DNA from 2 places in the Burkholderia seminalis genome. Region 1 is predicted to be linked to the other one. Evidence: riboswitches for the same ligand, from Rfam matches in the RefSeq annotation. Region 1 holds a riboswitch; the other holds the start of a gene.

Region 1 (10,560 bases):
GGGCGGCAGCCCGGCGACACGCGGAAACCGCGCGGCATCGACCGGCCACGCGTCGGCGGCGCGCGTCTCGTCGCCGTCTTGCCACGCCAGCGCGAGCACCAGCGCGTCGACCGGCGCGAAACCGCAATCGAGGAAGGCGGCGAGCGCCGCGATCCAGTCGTCCGCGAGCGGATGCGCGGCTTCGAGCGCGTAACGCGCGCCCGCCGCATGCAGCACCGCGCCCTGCTCGTCGAATTCGATCGCGACCGCCTCCGGCGAGGCCGGCCGCGACGCGGCCGACGCGCGCGCCTGCGCGGTGCGGTCGCCGGCGGACACGATCAGCACGTCGCCGTCGGACGGCACGTCGGGCGCCGCCACGCAGAGCCGCCACGGCGCCGCGCCGTCCGGCCAGTCGCCGAGGCGGGCGCGAATCCGTTCGGCCGCTTCGGCCAGCTCGTCGGCCGGCGGCCAGAATGCGTCGGCGAAGCGCGCGCTCATGCGCCGCCCCCGTCCTGGTGCCAGAACGGCATCCCGACGACCGGCGTGCTCGCGTGCGCGGTCTCGCGTGCGTCCATCGGCCCGGCCAGGTACGCGGCGCGCCCCGCCTCGACGCCCTGCGCGAACGCGCGCGCCATGATCTCCGGGTGCGTGGCCTGCGACACGGCCGTGTTCAGCAGCACGCCGTCGAAGCCCCACTCCATCACCTGGCACGCGTGCGACGGCACGCCGAGCCCCGCATCGACGATCAGCGGCACGTCCGGCAGCCGCTCGCGCAGCACGCGCAGGCCGTACGGGTTCACGATGCCCTTGCCCGTGCCGATCGGCGCGCCCCACGGCATCAGCGCCTCGCAGCCGACGTCGAGCAGGCGCCGGCCGATCACGAGATCCTCGGTGCAGTACGGCAGCACCTTGAAGCCGTCCTTGACCAGTTGCGCGGCGGCCTCGATCAACCCGACCGGATCGGGCTGCAGCGTGTAGTCGTCGCCGATCAGCTCGAGCTTGATCCAGTCGGTGCCGAACACCTCGCGCGCCATGTGCGCGGTCGTCACGGCCTCGGCGACGGTCTGGCAGCCGGCCGTGTTCGGCAGCAGCGGCACCGCGTGGCGCTTGAGCAGGTCGAAGAAGCCGGCTTCTGCGGTGCCGCCCGTCATCTGGCGGCGCAGCGCGACCGTCACCATCCCGGGACGCGACGCGTCGATCGAATCGGACAGCGACTGCAGCGACGGATAACGCGACGTGCCGAGCAGCACGCGGCTTGCGAAGGTTTCGCCGTACAGCGTCAGCGCGTCGGCGGAGGTGAGGGACGTCATGTCGTTTTCCTGGAAGAGCGGGGACGAACCGGCGGCGCTCAGCCGCCCGCGACGGGGTGCACGACGTCGAGCTTGTCGCCCGCCGCGAGCGCGCGCGCCGCATGCTGCGTGCGCGCGACGAAATTGCCGTTCAGCGCGACCGCGTACGGCGGCCGCGCGCCGTACGCGGCGAGCGCGTCGGCCACCGTCGCGCCGTCGGGCAGCGTCAGGGTCTGTTGGTTGATCTGGATATCCATGAGGCTCGGTCGGATTCGGTCGGCGGCGCGCGTCAGGCCGGCTGGCGCGCGTCGCTGCGGTGATGAAGGAGCGTCGGCCAACGCGCGGCGTCGCGCCACGCGGCGAACGCGTCGGCATCGCCCAGCGCGCCGCCGAGCGCGGCTTGCGCGCACGCGACGGCTGCCTGCGCGACTTCCGGCGCAATCATGAAGCCGTGCCGGTACAGACCGTTGACGGCGAGTGTCGATGCGCCGTCCCAGATCACCGCCGGGCGGTGATCGGGCAGCGTCGGCCGGCACTGCGCGTTGAGTTCGAGAATGCGTGCCTCGCCGAACGCCGGATGCACGGAGAACGCCGCGCTCAGCAGTTCGAGCGCGGAGCGCACGCTGACGGGCGACATGTCCTCGCCCTCCACCTCGGTCGCGCCGATCACATAGAGATCGTCCTGCTTCGGCGCGATGTACAGCGGGTAGCGCGGATGCAGCAGCCGCACGGGCCGCGTGAGCCCGATGCCGGGCGCATGCACGCGCGCGACTTCGCCGCGGATGCCGCGCAGCGCGGGCAGCGCGGATTTCGCGCCGAGCCCGCGGCAATCGATCGTGAAATGCGCGGCGGGCAGGTTGGCATCGTCGATCGCGACGTGCCAGCGGAGATCGACGCCGCGTTCGGCGAGGCCGGCCGCCAGCGCGCGCAGCGCCTGGCGATTGTCGAGCTGCCCTTCGCGCGGCAGCAGCAGGCCGCGGGCGAAACGGCCCGCGAGCGTGGGCTCGGCCGCATCGACCTGCGCGCCGGCGAGCGTCACGAAACCGCCGTCGAGCAGGTCGGCCGGCGCGTTCGCGCGCACCCGCCGCTCGAACAGCGGCGCCTCCGCACGGTCCGCGTGGTGCCAGACGACGAGCGTGCCGTGATGCTGGAAAAAAACGGGTTCGGGCAGTTCCGCGAGCCATTGCGGCCAGCGTTCGAGCGACGCGGCGCCGAGCTCGGTGATCAGCCGTTCCGCGCTCGCCGCTTCCGCGAGCGGCGCGAGCATCGCGGCCGCGATCCAGGCAGCCGACTGCTCGCCGTCCGGGCCGCCGCGCTCGTACAGCGCGACGCGATGCCCGTCGCCCGCGAGCCGCCACGCGATCAGGCGGCCGACGAGGCCGCCGCCGAGCACCGCGAAATCGGGCCGTGCATCCTGGACGTTCATCGCGCGCCCTCCGCGCGAATACGCACGACGAGCGTCGACGCGCGCGCGCCGCCCCATGCGAACGCATGCGGCATCGGGGCGGGAATCAAGCAAAAGACTGAAGATTGTGCGGTCATCATTCCTTCCGTAACGCGCAATGCGCGTACCCAAAAGGACGAAACCGGCAGCAAAGGCCGGCCGGGCGGGACTCGGGCGCTGACCATATGGGATGGCGGCCAGCGCGGCCCGGCGGGATCAGAAACTTCCCTCGCCGGTATTACCCGGATCGGGTGCAAAGGGTTTTTCTCAGCCTCGCCGCGCCGCCCGGAACATCCGCCGGCCGCGCCACGAAGCACCCCTGTTTCGTCGTCGGCCATTAGACCATAAAAGCCGAAAGCGCCGCAAACTGTCCCCGTGGGGCAAATTCGCCGTCGGCCCGCGCCGCTCTGGCACAATGCCCGCAGGCCGGCCGCGCGAGCGGCCGGTTGCCGCGTCACCGCCGGCCCTTAAGCGCCGTTTAAGACGCGCGGGCGACCATCGCTGCGCCCGCCGTCCGTCGGCGCCGCGCCCCGGCATGCCGTATCGCGGCGCGCGCCCGGCTTCGCCCGGCCCGCGCGCCGGCTACTCATCAGGAAGCACATGACCCAATCGATCGATCCCGTCCGCTCCGCCTCCGACGCGCCGCAGGACGAGCGCCCGGTATCCGCATGGAGCCTCATCAAGCCCTACTGGGTATCGTCCGAATGGAAAATCGCGTGGGGCCTGCTGGTCACGATCATCGCGATCAACCTCTGCGTGGTCTGGATCAACGTCCGGCTGAACAAGTGGAACGCCGAGTTCTACAACGCGCTGCAGTCGAAGGACGTCCACGACTTCCCGAATCTGCTGATGCAGTTCTCCGCGCTCGCGTTCGCGTTCATCATCCTCGCGGTGTACGGCCGCTACCTGCGGCAGCTGCTCGGCTTCCGCTGGCGCCAGTGGCTCACCGACCGCTTCCTCGGCCAGTGGCTCGGCGATCGCGCGTTCTACCGGATCGAACGCGACCGCCTCGCGGACAACCCCGACCAGCGGATCACCGACGACCTCCAATCGTTCGCGACCACGACGCTCGCGCTGTCGCTCGACCTGCTGTCGACGGTCGTCACGCTCGTGTCGTTCATCACGATCCTGTGGTCGCTCGCCGGCGCGCTGACGTTCACGCTCGGCGCGACGCCGATCTCGATTCCCGGCTACATGGTGTGGGCGGCCGCGCTGTACGCGGTGATCGGCTCGCTGATCATCCAGAAGGTCGGCCATCCGTTGGTGTCGATCAACTACCAGCAGCAGCGCGTCGAGGCCGATTTCCGCTTCGGGCTGATCCGCGTGCGCGAGAACGCCGAGCAGATCGCGTTCTACGACGGCGAGAAGACCGAGGCGGCCAACGCGCAGGGCCTCTTCATGCGCATCCGCGACAACTGGTGGCGCGTGATGAAGTACACGAAGCGGCTCACGTTCGTGCTGAGCTTCTACGGGCAGATCGCGATCATCTTCCCGCTCGTCGTCGCCGCGCCGCGCTATTTCGCGGGCGCGTTCTCGTTCGGCGTGCTGATGCAGATCTCGTCCGCGTTCGGCACCGTCAGCGATTCGTTCTCGTGGTTCATCAACAGCTACTCGACCCTCGTCGAATGGCGCGCCACCGTCAACCGTCTGCGCGAATTCAAGCGCGTGATGGGCACGTCGCACCTGAAGGAAAGCCTGTCGCCCGCGACCGAGCACGGCGGCATCAACCTGCACTACATCGACGACGCGAAGCTGTCGACGTCGGCGCTGAAGCTCGCGCTGCCGAACGGCAACGCGCTCGCCGACATCGGCAACGTGACGATCGAGCCGGGCTCGCGCTGGCTCGTGATCGGCAAGTCGGGTTCCGGCAAGAGCACGTTCATGCGCGCGCTCGCGGGCCTGTGGCCGTTCGGCGACGGTGCGATCGATGCGCCGGTCGGCGCGCGGATGATGTTCGTGCCGCAGACGAGCTACCTGCCGATCGGCACGCTGAAGGCCGCGCTCACCTATCCGGCGACACCCGACACGTTCAGCGACGAAGCCTGCCGCGACGCGCTGCGCGCGTGCCGCCTCGAGGATTACGTCGAGCGCCTCGACGAGACCGCGCACTGGACGCGCGTGCTGTCGCCCGGCGAGCAGCAGCGTCTTGCCGGCGCGCGCGTGCTGCTGCACAAGCCCGACTTCCTGTTCCTCGACGAAGCCACCAGCGCGCTCGACGCCGACAACGAGGCACGCCTGTATCACCTGTTCGCCGAACGGCTGCCGAAGGCCGCGATCGTCAGCATCGCGCACCGCGAGTCGCTGGCCGCGTTCCACGTCGGCACGATCAACGTCGAACGCGCGAACGCCGGCGACAAGGTCGCCGCGTGAGCGCACGCGCGCGCATCGCGCTGATCACCGGCGCAGGCGCGGGGATCGGCGCGGCGCTCGCACGACGGCTTGCGGCGCCCGGCATCGCGCTGGCGCTGCATGCGCGCGGCGCGGACGATTCCGCGCGGGCGCGGCTCGCCGACGTCGCCCGTGCGTGCACGACGGCCGGCGCCGAATGCATCACGCTGACCGGCGATCTCGGCGAACCGGGTCTTGCCGCCGCGCTCGTCGATACCACCGCCACGCGCTTCGGCGGGCTCGACCAGCTCGTCGCGAACGCCGGCTTCGCCGCGCGGCAATCCTTTTCCGATCTTTCCGCGGACACGCTCGCGTGCGCCTTCACGGCGATGCCCGGCGCGTTCTCGGCGCTCGCGGGCCGCGCGCGGCCGCTGCTCGAAGCGTCGGTCGCCCCGCGCATCGTCGCGGTCAGCTCGTTCGTCGCGCACCGTTACCGCGCCGATGCGCCGTTCGCGGCGACCGCCGCCGCGAAGGCCGCGCTCGAATCGCTCGTGCGCTCGGCGGCCGCCGAATTCGCCGCGCGCGGCATCACCGTGAACGCCGTCGCGCCGGGCTTCACGCGCAAGGACCACGGCCCGAGCGCCGGCAACGCCGCCGCGTGGGCGCAGGCCGAACAGGCGACACCGCTCGGCCGGATCGCCGAACCCGACGATGTCGCCGCGCTGATCGCATTCCTGTTGTCCGATGCGGCGCGGCAGATCACCGGCCAGGTCATTCACGTCGACGGCGGCCTGACGCTCTGACGCGTCCTTCCCTCCCCCTCCTTGCCCGCACGAACCCGTCCCCGCCTTTTTGGCACGCGGGGCCGCGCCCGTAAAATAACCGCCACGCGGCAGCGCGAGAAGACGAGAGGGGGCGGCAAGCATGCAGGCATTCCAGTGGTTCAACGAACTGTCGACGCGCGAGCGCCGGACGCTGTACGCCGGCTTCGGCGGCTACGCGGTCGATGCGTTCGACTTCATGATCTATTCGTTCCTGATTCCGACGCTGATCGCGACCTGGGGCATGTCGAAGAGCGAGGCGGGGATGATCGCGACGAGTTCGCTGATCTCGTCGGCGATCGGCGGCTGGATCGCCGGCATCCTCGCCGACCGCTACGGCCGCGTGCGCGTGCTGCAGTGGACGATCGCGACGTTCGCGCTGTTCACGTGCCTGTCCGGGTTCACGCATTCGTTCTGGCAGCTGCTCGCCACCCGCACGCTGCAGGGCTTCGGCTTCGGCGGCGAATGGTCGGTCGTGACGATCATGATGGCCGAGACGATCCGCTCGCCCGAGCATCGCGCAAAGGCCGTCGGCACCGTGCAGAGCAGCTGGTCGTTCGGCTGGGGCGCGGCCGCGATCCTCTACTGGGCATTCTTCGCGCTGCTGCCCGAGCAGCTCGCGTGGCGCGCGTGCTTCTGGATCGGCATCGCGCCCGCGCTGTGGATCCTGTACATCCGCCGCAACGTCAGCGATCCCGACATCTACACGGCCACGCGCCGCGCGCGCGACGAGGGCCGCGTGTCGGGCCACTTCCTCGAGATCTTCTCGCCGCCGCACCTGCGCGCGACGCTGTTCGGCAGCGCGCTGTGCACCGGCATGCTCGGCGGCTACTACGCGATCACGACGTGGCTGCCCACCTACCTGAAAACCGTCCGCCACCTGTCGGTGTTCAACACGAGCGGCTATCTGGTCGTGCTGATCGTCGGCTCGTTCGTCGGCTACGTGGTCGGCGCGATCCTGTCCGACCGGCTCGGCCGCCGCGCGTCGTTCATCCTGTTCGCGATCGGCTCGTTCTCGCTCGGCATGGCATACACGATGCTGCCGATCACCGATACCGCGATGCTGCTGCTCGGCTTCCCGCTCGGCATCGTCGTGCAGGGGATTTTCGCGGGCGTCGGCGCGTACCTGTCGGAACTGTATCCGGGCGCGATCCGCGGCTCGGGCCAAGGCTTCTGCTACAACCTTGGCCGCGGGCTCGGCTCGTTCTTCCCGATCCTCGTCGGCGCGCTGTCGCAGTCGATGTCGCTCGTGAAGGCGATCGGCCTCGTGGCGGGCGGCGGCTACCTGCTCGTGATCGTCGCCGCGCTCGTGCTGCCGGAAACGCGCGGCAAGTCGCTCGTCGACGATCCGGCCGTCGCGTCGTGATCAACTGCTTCGCCCCGGAAACCGCATGCACGTGATCGTTCTGGGCGCCGGCGTGATCGGCGTCACCACCGCCTGGCACCTGCGCGAAGCAGGCTGCGACGTCACCGTGATCGAACGCGAGGCCGACGTCGCGCGAGCGACGAGCCTCGGCAACGCGGGCGTGATCGCACCCGGCTACGTGACGCCGTGGGCCGCGCCCGGGATGCCCGGCAAGATCCTCAAGTACCTGTTCAAGCCCGCGTCGCCGCTGATCTTCCGGCCGACGCTCGATGCCGCGCAGTGGCGCTGGATCGCGCGCTGGCTGCGCGAATGCGAGTTCGAACGGTTCCGCGTGAACAAGCAGCGGATGCAGCGCGTCGCGTATTACAGCCGCGCATGCCTGCATGCGTTTCGCGAGCGTTATCCGTTCGACTACGGCGCGAGCCGCGGCTACCTGCAACTGCTGCGCGGCGCGTTCGACGTCGAGATGGTGCAGCCCGCGCTGAAGGTGCTGCGCGACGCCGGCATCGCGTTTCGCGAACTCGACGCGGCCGGCTGCACGGCGATCGAGCCGGGCCTGCGCTGGGCGCGGCAGGCGCCTGTCGGCGGCATCTACCTGCCCGACGACGAAGCCGGCGACTGCGCCCGCTTCACGCGCGAACTGCGGGCGCTGTGCGAGGCGAACGGCGTGACGTTCCGCTTTCGCACCGAGATCCGCGCGCTCGACGTCGCGGGCGGCAAGGTGCGCGGCGTGCGGGTCGATTCGCGCGCCGCGGGCGATGCCACGCCACGCGATGCGATGCTCGCCGCCGACGCGATCGTCGTCGCGCTTGGCGTCGACAGCGCCGGCCTGCTGCGGCCGCATGGAATCGACGTGCCGCTGTATCCGGTGAAAGGCTATTCCGCCACGCTCGAAGTCGTCGACGAGGAAAAAGCGCCGTGCGCCGCGCTGATGGACGAATCACTGAAGACGGCGATCACGCGCTTCGGCCCGACGCTGCGCGTCGCGGGCACCGCGGAACTCGGCAACCGGCGCGCGGCGCTGCGTCAGCAGGCGCTCGATACGCTGATGAAGGTGCTCGACGACTGGTTTCCGGCGGCCGCCGATCGGGCCTCGGCGCGCTTCTGGGTCGGCCGCCGGCCGATGACGCCCGACGGGCCTCCGCTGCTGGGCGCCAGCGGGATCGACGGGCTCTGGCTCAACGTCGGCCACGGCTCGACGGGCTGGGCGATGTCGATGGGTTCGGGGAAGGTGCTGGCGGACCTCGTCACCGGACACGAGCCGGAGATCGATCTGTCCGGCCTGACGCTCGCGCGCTACCGACGTTAGAGCGCAGCAGGCCGAACGTCGGGCGGCGGCGTCGCCCCATCGGGTCCAGACGGTTTGTCCGGCAAGCTGTCGATGATGGCCGGCCTTCGCCCCGCATCGCGGAAACCGCTCAGCGCGCGGCGTGACCATCCGCGCACGCAACCGACGCCGACGCGATCGGCCGATGCGACACGCCTTCATGCGACAGCCGGCTTTCGAACAGCGTCAGCGCGTCGACACGCAGCACGACCTGTCGCCCCGGCGCGCCGCCGTGCGCGGGCTGGCCGACCGCGTCATGCGGCAGCCGCGCGAGCGTCACGTGCGGGCGGAACGGCCGCCGGTCGGCCGGCACGCCGAGTTCGCGCAGCACCGCCGACAACCCGGCATTCAGCGCGACGCACGCGGGATCGGCCGCGAGTTCCGCGACGATCAGCCGCGCGCGCGGCAGGCTCGGCCACCACGCGATCCGCTCGACCGGCAGCGGCGGCAGCGCATGGGCCGCCGCGAGCGCGGGCAGGTGCGCGGCCAGCGCGTCGCACCGTTCGCGCTCGATCGCGCCGATGAATGCGAGCGTCACGTGCAGTTGCGCGGGCAGCGTGCGTCGCGCGCCACGGGTGACCGGCAACGCGTGCAGCGCGTCGCGCGACGCCGCATCGGGCATCAGCGCGACGAACGCACGGAGCCGGTCGCCGTTCATGACCCGCGTACCGCGCCGCGCGGCGCGCTGGCCGCGTCGGCCGACGCCGCCGGACGCTGCGGCAGCGGCCCGTGTTCGCCCCACACGTCGGCCGGCAGCACGCGCGCGAGTTCGGGGATCGTGTTGCGCGTGAACACCGGATCGGCGATGCCCGCCGCGCGCTGGCGGCGATAGTCGGCCCACGCGGCGTGCGCGTACTTGCCGAGCGCGATGATGGCGATCAGGTTGATGATCGCCATCAGCCCCATGCTCGTATCGGCCATCGCCCAGACGAGCGGCAGTTGCCCGACGCTGCCGAACATCACCATCGCGAGCACCGCGACGCGGAACAGCGGCAGCACGCCGCGCCGCTTCGTGATGAATTCGACGTTGCCTTCCGCATACGCGTAGTTGCCGATCACCGACGAGAACGCGAGAAAGAAGATCGCGACGGCCATGTAGATGCCGCCCCAGTCGCCGACGTGGCTCGAGATCGCGCGCTGCGTGAGCGCCGCGCCTTCCATGCCGGTGCCGAGTTCGTACTGGCCCGACAGCAGGATCACGAACGCGGTCGCGCTGCAGATCACGATCGTGTCGACGAACACGCCGAGCATCTGGATCAGCCCCTGCGTGACCGGGTGCCGCGTGCTCGCGGTCGCGGCCGCGTTCGGCGCGCTGCCCATCCCCGCCTCGTTCGAGAACAGCCCGCGCTTCACGCCGATCGCGATCGCCTGGCTCACCGCATAGCCGGTCAGGCCGCCCGCTGCCTGCTCGAGGCCGAACGCGCTCTTCACGATCAGCACGATCACGTCCGGCACCAGCGCGATGTGCGTCGCGACCGCGTAGACCGCGAGCGCGAGGTAGCCGATCGCCATCAGCGGCACGATCACCTGCGCGACCGTCGCGATGCGGCGGATCCCCCCGAAGATGATCGGTGCGGACAGCAGCACGAGGCCGAGGCCGACCGTCTCGCGGCTCCAGCCGAACGACGTATGAAATGCGTCGGCGATCGCGTTGGCCTGCACCGCGTTGAACACGAAACCGAACGCAAGGATCAGCGACAACGAGAACAGCACGCCGAAGCCGCGCGAACGCAGGCCCGTCTGGATGTAGTACGCGGGGCCGCCGCGGAAGCTGCCGTCCGGATGCGACACCTTGAAGATCTGCGCGAGCGTCGCCTCGACGAACGCGGACGACATCCCGACGAGCGCGGTCATCCACATCCAGAAGATCGCGCCCGGGCCGCCGACCGTCAGCGCGACCGCGACGCCGGCGATGTTGCCGGTGCCGACGCGGCTCGCGAGCCCCGTCGCGAACGCCTGGAACGACGAGATACTGCCCGGCTCGCCCTTGCTGCCGACCAGTTTCA
Region 2 (10,560 bases), 930 kb from region 1:
CATCGAGCAGAAGTGCGCGACCTTCGCCGAATCCTTCGGCAGCGTTTCGTCGTGGAATTCGCGCGCCTTGTCCGGATCGAGACCGATGTTGAACTGATCTTCCCAGCGGAACTCGAAGCGTGCCTTCGACAGCGCGTTGTCGCGCACCTGCGCGCCCGGGTGACCCTTGGCGAGGTCGGCGGCGTGCGCGGCGAGCTTGTACGTGATGATGCCTTCCTTCACGTCGTCCTTGTTCGGCAGGCCGAGGTGTTCCTTCGGCGTCACGTAGCAGAGCATCGCGGTGCCGAACCAGCCGATCATCGCCGCGCCGATGCCCGACGTGATGTGGTCGTAGCCCGGTGCGATGTCGGTCGTCAGCGGCCCGAGCGTGTAGAACGGCGCTTCCTTGCACCAGTCGAGCTGGAGATCCATGTTCTCCTTGATCAGCTGCATCGGCACGTGGCCGGGGCCTTCGATCATCACCTGCACGTCGTGCTTCCACGCGATCTGCGTGAGCTCGCCGAGCGTCTTCAGCTCGCCGAGCTGCGCTTCGTCGTTCGCGTCGTAGATCGAGCCGGGACGCAGGCCGTCGCCGAGCGAGAAGCTCACGTCGTACGCCTTCATGATCTCGCAGATCTCTTCGAAGTGTTCGTACAGGAAGCTTTCCTTGTGATGCGCGAGGCACCACTTCGCCATGATCGAGCCGCCGCGCGACACGATGCCCGTCATCCGGTTCGCGGTGAGCGGCACGTACTGCAGGCGCACGCCGGCGTGGATCGTGAAGTAGTCGACGCCTTGCTCGGCCTGCTCGATCAGCGTGTCGCGGAAGATTTCCCAGGTCAGGTCCTCGGCCTTGCCGTTGACCTTCTCGAGCGCCTGGTAGATCGGCACCGTGCCGATCGGCACCGGGCTGTTGCGGATGATCCACTCGCGCGTTTCATGGATGTGCTTGCCGGTCGACAGGTCCATCACCGTGTCGCCGCCCCAGCGGATCGCCCACGTCATCTTGTCGACTTCCTCGCCGATCGACGACGTGACGGCCGAGTTGCCGATGTTCGCGTTGATCTTCACGAGGAAGTTGCGGCCGATGATCATCGGCTCGGATTCCGGGTGGTTGATGTTCGCGGGGATGATCGCGCGGCCGCGTGCGACTTCGTCGCGCACGAATTCCGGCGTGATCTCGGCCAGCGCATTCGCGCCGAATGCCTGGCCCGGGTGCTGGCGGCCCATCATCGCGGCGAGCTTCGCGCCGTTCGGGCCGCTCGACTTCAGGCTCTCGATGTATTCGGCGCGGCGCTGGTTCTCGCGGATCGCGATGTACTCCATTTCCGGCGTGATGATGCCCTGGCGCGCGTAGTGCATCTGCGTGACGTTCTTGCCGGCCTGGGCGCGACGCGGGTTGCGGTGCAGGCCGGGGAAACGCAGGTCGGCCGTGGCCGGATCGGCCGCGCGCTCGAGGCCGTACTGGCTCGACAGGCCGGAGAGCACGTCGGTGTCGCCGCGTGCCTCGATCCAGCGTTGGCGCAGCGCGGGCAGGCCCGCACGGATGTCGATCTTCGCGTCCGGATCGGTGTAGGGGCCCGACGTGTCGTACACGTAGATCGGCGGATTCTTTTCGCCGCCGAAGCCGGTCGGCGTGTCGGCCTGCGTGATTTCGCGCATCGGCACGCGGATGTCGGGCTGCGAGCCGGTGACGTAGACCTTGCGCGAATTCGGCAGCGGCGCGACGGCAGCCGCGTCGACGTGGGCGTCGGCGGACAGAAACTTCGGATTGGCGTTCATTCGATCTCCTGTGTCGGCCCGAGTCGGCGCTTCGGCGCTTACTCGGGCCCCATGCAAAGCAATTGTGGGGCGCGAGCTAAGCAGGAGACGAGATTCGTGAGGCGGCGGGTTTCGTCAGAGGGATGGCGGCGAAATCCGTACGCTTCCCTGCGCTGGCATTATCCAGATCAGGTTCAAAGGGTATTTCTCACCCGCAATGCCGGTTGTTTGACCGGGCGCATTGCAGGACCCCCGCGTTAGCAAGGGCACACGATACACCGGCTTGGCGGCGGTTTCAACCGGGAGCGGAGCGGATGCCGCCGGGCGATCGCTTGATCGCCGCGGCCGGACCGGGCGGGATGCGCCGCAGCAATCGCGGCCGCCGGACGGCTTCCCGGTGGGGCCGCCCAGGGCCGAGCGGTGCAGCATTCGCGTCTTCATTTTCGGCGTCTAGAATTTTTTTTGACATCGCTGTCATTTCCGGCGGTGTGCTCCGTCTATTCGGCTCCTAAACCCATGTAGTGGAGAGATGTCATGAAAAACGTATTCCTGGTTGCCTGTGTCGCCGCGCTTGCCACGATCGCAACGGGCGCATATGCGCAGAACGATGCGATGTCGAAGGACGGCATGTCGATGTCGAAGGACGCGATGGGCCACGACGCGATGGCCAAGGACGGCGCGATGAAGAAGGACGGCATGAAGAAGGACGGCATGAAGCACGACGCGATGAAGAAGGACGCGATGGGCCACGACGCGATGTCCAAGGGCGACGCGATGAAGAAGGACGCCATGAGCCCGTCGAACTGACGAATGCACGGGGCGCGACCGGCAGCACGCATCGCGTCCCGCCCCGACGCCTCAATCCGGGAGTCTTCATCATGCAAACGGTTCCTGTCACGGATCGCACGAGCACGCCGCCGCCCGCGCCCACGATTCATCCGCCGTGGGTGCGCGTGAGCCACTGGCTCAACGCGCTCGCGGCGATCCTGATGGCGCTGTCGGGCTGGCGCATCTACGACGCGTCGCCGATCTATCCGTCATTCACGTTCGCGCACGGCATCACGCTCGGCGGCTGGCTCGGCGGCGCGCTGCAATGGCATTTCGCGGCGATGTGGCTGCTGGTCGCCAACGGGCTGTTCTACCTCGCGATGTCGATCGCGACGGGGCGCTTCGCGCGCAAGCTGCTGCCCGTCACGCCGGCATCCGTATGGCGCGACATCCGCGCCGCGCTCGGCGGGCGGCTCGCGCATGACGACCTGAGCGTCTACAACGCGGTGCAGCGTGCCGCGTACCTGACCGCGATCGTCGATCTCGTCGTGCTGGTGCTGTCGGGGCTCACGATCTGGAAGTCCGTCCAGTTTCCGCTGCTGCGCGAACTGTTCGGCGGCTACGACAACGCGCGCGTCGTGCATTTCTGGGCGATGTCGCTGCTGGTCGCCTTCTTTGTCGTCCATGTCGCGATGGCGCTGCTGGTGCCGCGCTCGCTGCTCGCGATGCTGCGCGGCCGCTGACCTGCCCACCGCGGGCGAAGGAAATCATCATGTCGGAATCCGAAAAAAGCCGCGACGAGCCGCGCTGGACGCTCGACCGCAAGTCGCTCGAACTCGACGTGCGCCGCGAGCTCGAGATGCCGTCGCGGCGGCTCTTCAACCGGCGCGTCCTGACGCTCGGCGGCCTCGCGATGCTGACCGGCTGCACGTTGCAGGACGACGCGTCGGTCAACACGTTTCTCGAGAAAGTGTCGCGCATGAACGATCGCGTGCAGGCTTGGCTGTTCAACCCCGACCGGCTCGCGCCGACCTACACCGAGGCCGACATCACGCGTCCGTTCCCATTCAACGCGTACTACGGGATCGACGAAGTGCGGCACGTCGATGCGTCGACGTATCGCCTCGTGCTGTCCGGCCGCGTGACGGGCAAGCGCGTGTGGACGCTCGACGAGCTGCGCGCGCTGCCGCATGCGGAACAGATCACGCGGCACATCTGCGTCGAAGGGTGGAGTGCGATCGGCCGCTGGGGCGGCACGCCGTTCGGCGCGTTCCTCGCGCGCGCCGGCGCCGACACGCGGGCGAAATACGTCGGCTTCAAGTGCGCGGACGATTATTACGAAAGCATCGACATGCCGACCGCGCTGCATCCGCAGACGCTGCTCGCGCTCGAGTACGACGGCCGCCAGTTGCCGCCGGAGTACGGCTTCCCGATGAAGCTGCGGATGCCGACCAAGCTCGGTTACAAGAATCCGAAGCACATCATGGAAATCTTCGTGACCGATACGTTCCCGGGCGGCTACTGGGTCGATCAGGGCTACAACTGGTTCGGCGGATCGTGAGCGGCGCGCGGGGCGCGCGCGTCCGGCACGCGGATTCGCGCACCTGAAGATCGACAGGCGGGCCGACCGCAGCGGCCCTGTTCGCGAACGCGTCGAGCCGACCCGTCGTCCGTCACGACCGGCGCGACGGACGGACCGGCGCGCACGGCGGGCCGTTTGGCCGACGCCGGATTCGACGGCCCCGGATTGCGCGGGTGCGCGCGCGTTCCGCTCATCCGGCCCCGGATTTCATCCGCGTGCGGGCCGAAAAATGTCGCGCCGAAACGTCAGTCTTTATGCTTTCAGACAGGTCTGACGATGCTTTCGAATCCTTGATGCCATAATGCCGAGCGTGTGCAGCCGAAGCGGGTGCGCACGTTTTTTTTGTCCCTCTGCCGCCGCTCGCCGGTTCTCTTTCGTCGCCGTTCGCACTGCCATGTCGTTCCGCACGTTCGCTCTGCCTTTCCGGTCCCGCCAGGACCGTTTGCCGGCATGGCCGGCGTCTTTCAGCGGGGCACGCGGCGTGACGTGCGGGCGGGCTGCACGATGACGCCGCTCGACCGCCTGCTCGATTTCCTCGCGCGCTTTTCGTTCCGGATCCGCCTGCCGCAAAGCCGCGGCGGCCGGGTCGCGCTGGCGCTCGTGTTCATCTATTTCGTCTGGGGTTCGACCTACAGCGGCCTGCATTTCGCGCTGCAGTCGTTCCCGCCGCTGCTGCTGTCGGGGCTGCGCAACCTGCTCGGCGGGATCGGCCTGTTCATCTTCGCGCTGCGACGCAAGCCCGAATGGCCGACGCTGCTCGAAATTCGCAACGCGGGGATCGTCGGCACGATGCTCGTCGCGCTGTCGTCCGGCACGATCGCGCTGGGGATCAGCTCGGTCAGCAGCGGCTCGGCCGCGGTGATGGTGGCGACCGTGCCGCTGTTCGCGACGGTGATCGCGGCGGTGGCCGGGCGGCCCGTGACGAAGGGCGAGTGGGCGGCCGTCGCGCTCGGGATGGTCGGTATCGTCGTGCTGAACTCGGGTGGCGCGGCGGCCCGGAATTCGGCACTGGGCACGATCTGCGTGCTGGCCGGCGCGCTGTTCTGGGCGGGCGGCGCGCACCTCGCGACGCGGCTCAGGCTGCCGTCGGACCTGTTCCTGTCGACGTCGCTGCAGATCGGCCTCGGCGGCCTGATTTCGACGCTCGTCGCCTGGCTGATCGGCGAACGCATCGAACAGGTGATGGTGGGGCCGGTGTTCGCGTTCCTGTACCTGATGGTGTTCTGCACGATGGCCGCGTATGTCGCATACGGCTATCTGATCCGCCATACGAGCCCGATCATCGCGAGCAGCTGCATGTACGTGAACCCGATCGTCGCGGTCGCGCTCGGTGCGCTGCTGCTCGGCGAGCCGGTGACGATGGCGACCGTGGTCGCGACCGTCGCGATCCTCGGCAGTGTCGCGCTGTCGTTCGTGTTCGATCCGGCGCGTCGGCCGGCGGCACGGGCGGCGGCCGACGGTTCGGCGGCCGTGGCGGCCGAGCACGCGCCCGCGGCGGCGGCCGATGCCGCCCCCGAGCAGATCGCGATTCCCGAAGCGGCGCCGATCCTCGCGCCTTCCGCCGTTCCGCTCGCGGTGCCGGCGCCGGCTGCCGTGATGGATCCCGCCGCGGTGATCGACCCGGCACCGGCGTTCGCGCCGCCGCCCGTCGACGAACCGGCCGTGCCGCGCGCCGACGCGTGACGCCGCCGTGGCCGGCCGCGCTCAGCCGTGCCGGCCGCCGCGATGGTGGGACCAGCCCGCGAGCGCGGCGAACAGCAGCCCTGTCGCGCACATGCCGGTCCAGCCGAACGCATGCCATGCGGCAACCCCGGCCGACGAGCCGAGCGCGCCGCCGATGAAGTAACACACCATGTACACCGTGTTCACGCGGCTGCGCGCGTCGGGCTTCAGCGCGTAGATGCGCGACTGGTTGGAGATCTGCGCGGCCTGTACGCCGACATCCAGCACGATCACGCCGATCACGAGTCCGGCGAGGCTCGAACCCGACACCGCAAAAATCACGAATGACAACGCCAACAGCGCGATCGCGAGCGAGATGATCGCGCGCGGGCCGCGCGTGTCCGCGAAGCGGCCGGCGTACGGCGCCGCGAGCGCGCCGGCCGCCCCGACGATCCCGAACAGGCCGGCAGCCTGCGGGCCGAGATGGAACGGCGCGCCGGCGAGCAGCAACGTCAGCACGGGCCAGAACGCGCTGAACGCCGCGAACAGCGCGGCACCCGTCAGCGACGCCTCGCGCAGCCCGCGCAGTTCGACGGCCAGATGCCACATCGAGCCGAGCAGCTTGCCGTACGACAGCGTCGACGTCGGCGAACTGCGCGGCAGCCGCATCACGATCACGGCGGCGAGCACGACGAGTGCCGCGACCGACGCGGCGAACACCGCGCGCCAGCCGAAATACTCGGCGACGAAACCGGCGGCCGTGCGCGCGAGCAGGATGCCGAGCAGCAGGCCGCTCATCACGGTGCCGACTGCATGCCCGCGTTCGGCGGGCGGCGCGATTTCGGCGGCGAACGGCACGGCCTGCTGCGCGATGGTCGCGAGGACGCCGATCGCGAGGCTCGCGGCGGCGAGTACGGCCAGCGACGGCGCGGTGGCCGCCACGATCAGCGCGACCGACAGGCCGGCGATCTGCATCAGGATCAGCCCGCGGCGGTCGAACCGGTCGCCGAGCGGCGCGAGCAGGAACATGCCGGCGGCATAACCGAGCTGCGTCGCGGTCGGCACCGCGCCGATCCATGACGCGCCGTCGGGAAAAGTCGAGCGGAAGCTGTCGAGCAGCGGCTGGTTGTAGTAGATGTTCGCGACCGATACGCCCGCGATCGTCGCGAGCAGCAACAGCAGGCTGCGCGAGTAGTGGGGCGAGGCGGTGTCGGTCGGACGGTCGGTGGAGGCGGTGGACATGGCTGCGCGGACGAAGTTGGACGGCGTGGCAAGCGTCGGGTGCACAGGCGGGCCGAGCGCCGGTCGAGGCTGCCGATCATACCGGAGCGACGCGAATCCTGCCGGGCAGGCGACGAACCGGCCGCCGCCCGCCGTCGTGCGTGCCGCAAGCCGTCAGTCGACCAGTTCGCCCGTCGGTTCGTAGAACGGATACGGGCCGGCGCCTTCGTCGACGTACACGTGATGCGACGTCATCCCCGTATCGGGCGCATAACGATGGACCGCGAACGCCGGCGGTTCGAGCCGGAACGCGGACGGCGCGTCGGCCCGCAGGTCGAACGCCACCTGATGCGCGGGCGACGGCACCGCCGCCGCGAGCGTGCCGCCGAAGCGCGTGAACATCGTGCGGTGCACGTGGCCGCACAGCACCCGCTCGACGTTCGGATGACCGCGCAGCAGCGCGTCGAGTTTCGCGGCAGCGGCCGGCGCGAGGCGCAGCTTGTCCATATGGCCGATGCCCGCCACGAACGGCGGGTGATGCAGCGCGACGATCACCGGCCGGTCGCGTGCGGCGTCGAGCTGCGCGGCGAGCCACGCGAGCCGTGCGTCGCACAGATCGCCGTGACTCGCGCCGGGCACCTGCGAATCGAGCGCGAGCACGCGCACCGCGCCGACGTCGAGCGCGTACTGCACGAATGCGCCGTCCTGCAATTCGGCGCGCGCGGCAAACGCACGGCGCAGCCCGGCGCGGTCGTCGTGGTTGCCGATCATCAGGTAGTACGGAATCTCGAGCGCCGCGAGCAGCCCGCGCAGGTTGCCGTACTCTTCGTCGTGGCCGAAGTCGGTCAGGTCGCCGGTGACGAGCACGGCGTCGGGACGCGGCTCGAGCGCGTTCAGCTTCGCGATGCAGCGCGCAAGCGCGGCCGCCGTGTCGACGCGCCGGTACGCGAGCTGGCCCGGACGCTTGATGTGGAGATCGCTGATTTGAGCAAGCAGCATCGTCGTTCCTCGGAATCGTCTGTTTGTTGTCGCGGCGCTGTCGTGCGCCGCGGTGGGGGCTGCGGGAATGATGCCCGAACGACGGGTCACGCGCCGAGCGCGATCAGGCCTTCCGGTGCGATCGTGAGGCCGACCGCCGTGCCGCGTGCGAGCGCGATGCGGCCCGGCACGTCGATCACGAGCGCATCGGGTGCCGCGTGTTCGATCGTGAGCCGCGTGCGCTCGCCGAGGAACGCGCACGCGCCGACCGCGCCGCGCAGCGGCGCATGCGCGGGATCGGCGAGCTGCGCGTCCTCCGGGCGGAAGAACCATTCGTCGGCGGCGTGCGGCGTCGCGATCGCGCCGCCCGTCGTCACCAGCGCGCCGTCGCGCCATTGCCCGGCGAGCCGGTTCAGCGTGCCGATGAACTGTGCGACGGTGCGGTTCGCCGGGTGGTAGTAAATGTCGCGCGGCGTGCCGATCTGCTCGATGCGGCCCGCGCCCATCACGACGATCCGGTCGCCGAGTTCCATCGCCTCGGCCTGGTCGTGCGTCACGTAGACGGTCGTCACGCCGAGCTCGCGCAGCAGCGTGTTCATCTCGCGGCGCAGCACGTCGCGCAGTTTCGCGTCGAGCGCGGTCAGCGGTTCGTCGAGCAGCAGCACGCGCGGCCGCACCGCGAGCGCGCGGGCCAGCGCGACGCGCTGGCGCTGGCCGCCCGACAGCTGGTCGACCGGCTTGTCCGCATGCGCGTCGAGCCGCATCATCGCGAGCAGTTCGTCGACGCGTTCACGCAGCGCGCGCGGCTCGGTCTTGCGGATCTTCAGCCCGTAGCCGACGTTGCCGCGCACCGTCAGGTTCGGAAACAGCGCATAGTTCTGGAACACCATGCCGACCTGCCGGCGCTCGATCGGCAGCGCGGTGACGTCGTCGTTGCCGAACGCGATCGTGCCGCCGGCGTCCGGCGTGTCGAGGCCCGCGATCAGGCGCAGCGTGGTCGTCTTGCCGCAGCCTGACGGCCCGAGCAGCACGAGTGTCTCGCCCGCGCCGATCGACAGGTCGAGCGGTTCGAGTACGCGCGTGCCGCGGAACGTCTTCGCGCAACGGGTCAGGGTGATGGGAGTGGAATCGAGTTTCATATCAGCGAAAAATTCAGCGCGGGCGCTGCTTGAGCGCACGCGTGCCGGACGGATCGACGCCGAGCCACTGCATCGCGACGAGGAGCGGCAGCGTCATCAGCAGGAACAGGATCGTGTACGCGCTGCCGACTTCGAGGCGCAGCGACGCATAGGTATCGGCGAGCCCGACCGGCAGTGTCTTGGTGTCGGGCGTGTGCAGCATCCACGTGAGGTTGAATTCGCCGATCGACAGCGTGAGCACCGCGAGCGCGCCCGCGACGATGCCGGGGCGCAGGTTCGGCAGCACGATCGTGACGAAGCGCGTGACGAACGACGCGCCGAGGCTCGCCGCGCCTTCCTCGAGCGTGCGCAGGTCGGCGCCGGCCGCGACGGCGGCCACCGCGCGCACCATGAACGGCAGCGTGAACACGACGTGGCCGACGACGATGAACCACAGGCTCATCCGGAACGCGGTGAAGCCGCCGTACACGACCAGCAGCGCGAGTGCCGACGCGAGCCCGGGCAGCGCGACCGGCAGCACGAGCGCCTCCTCGATCGCGCGTGCGACGCGGCTCTTGCTGCGCGCGAGCGCATAGCCGGCCGGCACGCCGGCGACGAGCACGATCGCGAGCGTCGCGAACGCGACTTCGAGCGACAGCGCGACCGAGCCGTGATACTGCTGCCACACCTGTTCGAGCCAGCGCAGCGTGAGGCCGCTCGACAGGCCGCGGAAATAGTTGACGGTCAGGCCCGCGAGCACGGACATCACGACGGGCACGATCAGGAACGCGCACAGCAGCAGCGTGACGCCCCATTGCAGCGCGGCGATCGCGCGCGCGCCCGTGACGTGCGGCGCGCGCCGCGCGACGCCGTTCGCCTGCGCGGGAGCGGGCGCCGGTGACGGCGCGGAGGAGCTGGAAAGCGATTGCATGCGGGAATCCTCAGGCCGCGGCGGCGGCGGTGTGGCCGGTGAAACGGCGCGCGAGCGCGAGCACGGCCCAGGTGACGATGCCGAGCACGATCGACAGGCCGGCCGCCGTCGCGATGTTCGCGTTCAGCGTGAACTCGGTATAGATCGTCATCGGCAGCACGTTCAGGTCGGTGGCGAGCGTGAAGGCGGTGCCGAAGGCGCCCATCGCGGTCGCGAAGCAGATCGCGCCGGCCGCGATCAGCCCGGGCGCGAGCGCGGGCAGCACGATGTCGACGAAGATGCGCCACGGCGACGCGCCGAGCGAACGCGCGGCTTCCTCGAGCGACGCATCGAGCTTCGACGCGGCCGCGATCACGGTGACGATCACGCGCGGAATCGAGAAGTACAGGTAGCCGACGAACAGGCCCGCGACCGAGTACGCGAATACCCATTTGTCGCCGGTGAGCTTTGCCGACAGCATGCCGATCAGCCCCTGGCGGCCGGCGAGCATGATCACCATGAAGCCGACGACGACGCCCGGGAACGCGAGCGGAAACGTGAGCAGCGCGAGCAGCACGCGC

What was found. A riboswitch is a leader RNA that binds a small molecule or an ion and turns the genes downstream of it on or off. The one in region 1 is predicted to bind thiamine pyrophosphate.
Region 2: it holds a riboswitch for thiamine pyrophosphate, as region 1 does, so the genes downstream of both, thiC (phosphomethylpyrimidine synthase ThiC) here and WJ12_RS01735 (FAD-dependent oxidoreductase) in region 1, are expected to answer to the same signal.

The regions. Positions count from the first base shown of each region.
Region 1 covers NZ_CP013398.1:380,630-391,189, reverse strand. Annotated here, with positions in the region: gene thiE (thiamine phosphate synthase) at 1-477, opposite strand, end outside; gene WJ12_RS01745 (thiazole synthase) at 474-1,289, opposite strand; gene thiS (sulfur carrier protein ThiS) at 1,328-1,525, opposite strand; gene WJ12_RS01735 (FAD-dependent oxidoreductase) at 1,558-2,694, opposite strand; TPP riboswitch at 2,920-3,043, opposite strand; gene WJ12_RS01730 (ABC transporter ATP-binding protein/permease) at 3,313-5,082, shown strand; gene WJ12_RS01725 (SDR family NAD(P)-dependent oxidoreductase) at 5,079-5,843, shown strand; gene WJ12_RS01720 (MFS transporter) at 5,965-7,227, shown strand; gene WJ12_RS01715 (D-amino acid dehydrogenase) at 7,253-8,536, shown strand; gene thpR (RNA 2',3'-cyclic phosphodiesterase) at 8,646-9,212, opposite strand; gene WJ12_RS01705 (alanine/glycine:cation symporter family protein) at 9,209-10,560, opposite strand, start outside.
Region 2 covers NZ_CP013398.1:1,309,281-1,319,840, forward strand. Annotated here, with positions in the region: gene thiC (phosphomethylpyrimidine synthase ThiC) at 1-1,761, opposite strand, end outside; TPP riboswitch at 1,888-2,004, opposite strand; gene WJ12_RS05995 (pentapeptide MXKDX repeat protein) at 2,275-2,547, shown strand; gene WJ12_RS06000 (cytochrome b/b6 domain-containing protein) at 2,619-3,251, shown strand; gene WJ12_RS06005 (molybdopterin-dependent oxidoreductase) at 3,281-4,069, shown strand; gene WJ12_RS06010 (EamA family transporter) at 4,595-5,773, shown strand; gene WJ12_RS06015 (MFS transporter) at 5,795-6,994, opposite strand; gene WJ12_RS06020 (phosphodiesterase) at 7,148-7,972, opposite strand; gene WJ12_RS37170 (ABC transporter ATP-binding protein) at 8,059-9,090, opposite strand; gene WJ12_RS06030 (ABC transporter permease) at 9,104-10,000, opposite strand; gene WJ12_RS06035 (ABC transporter permease) at 10,011-10,560, opposite strand, start outside.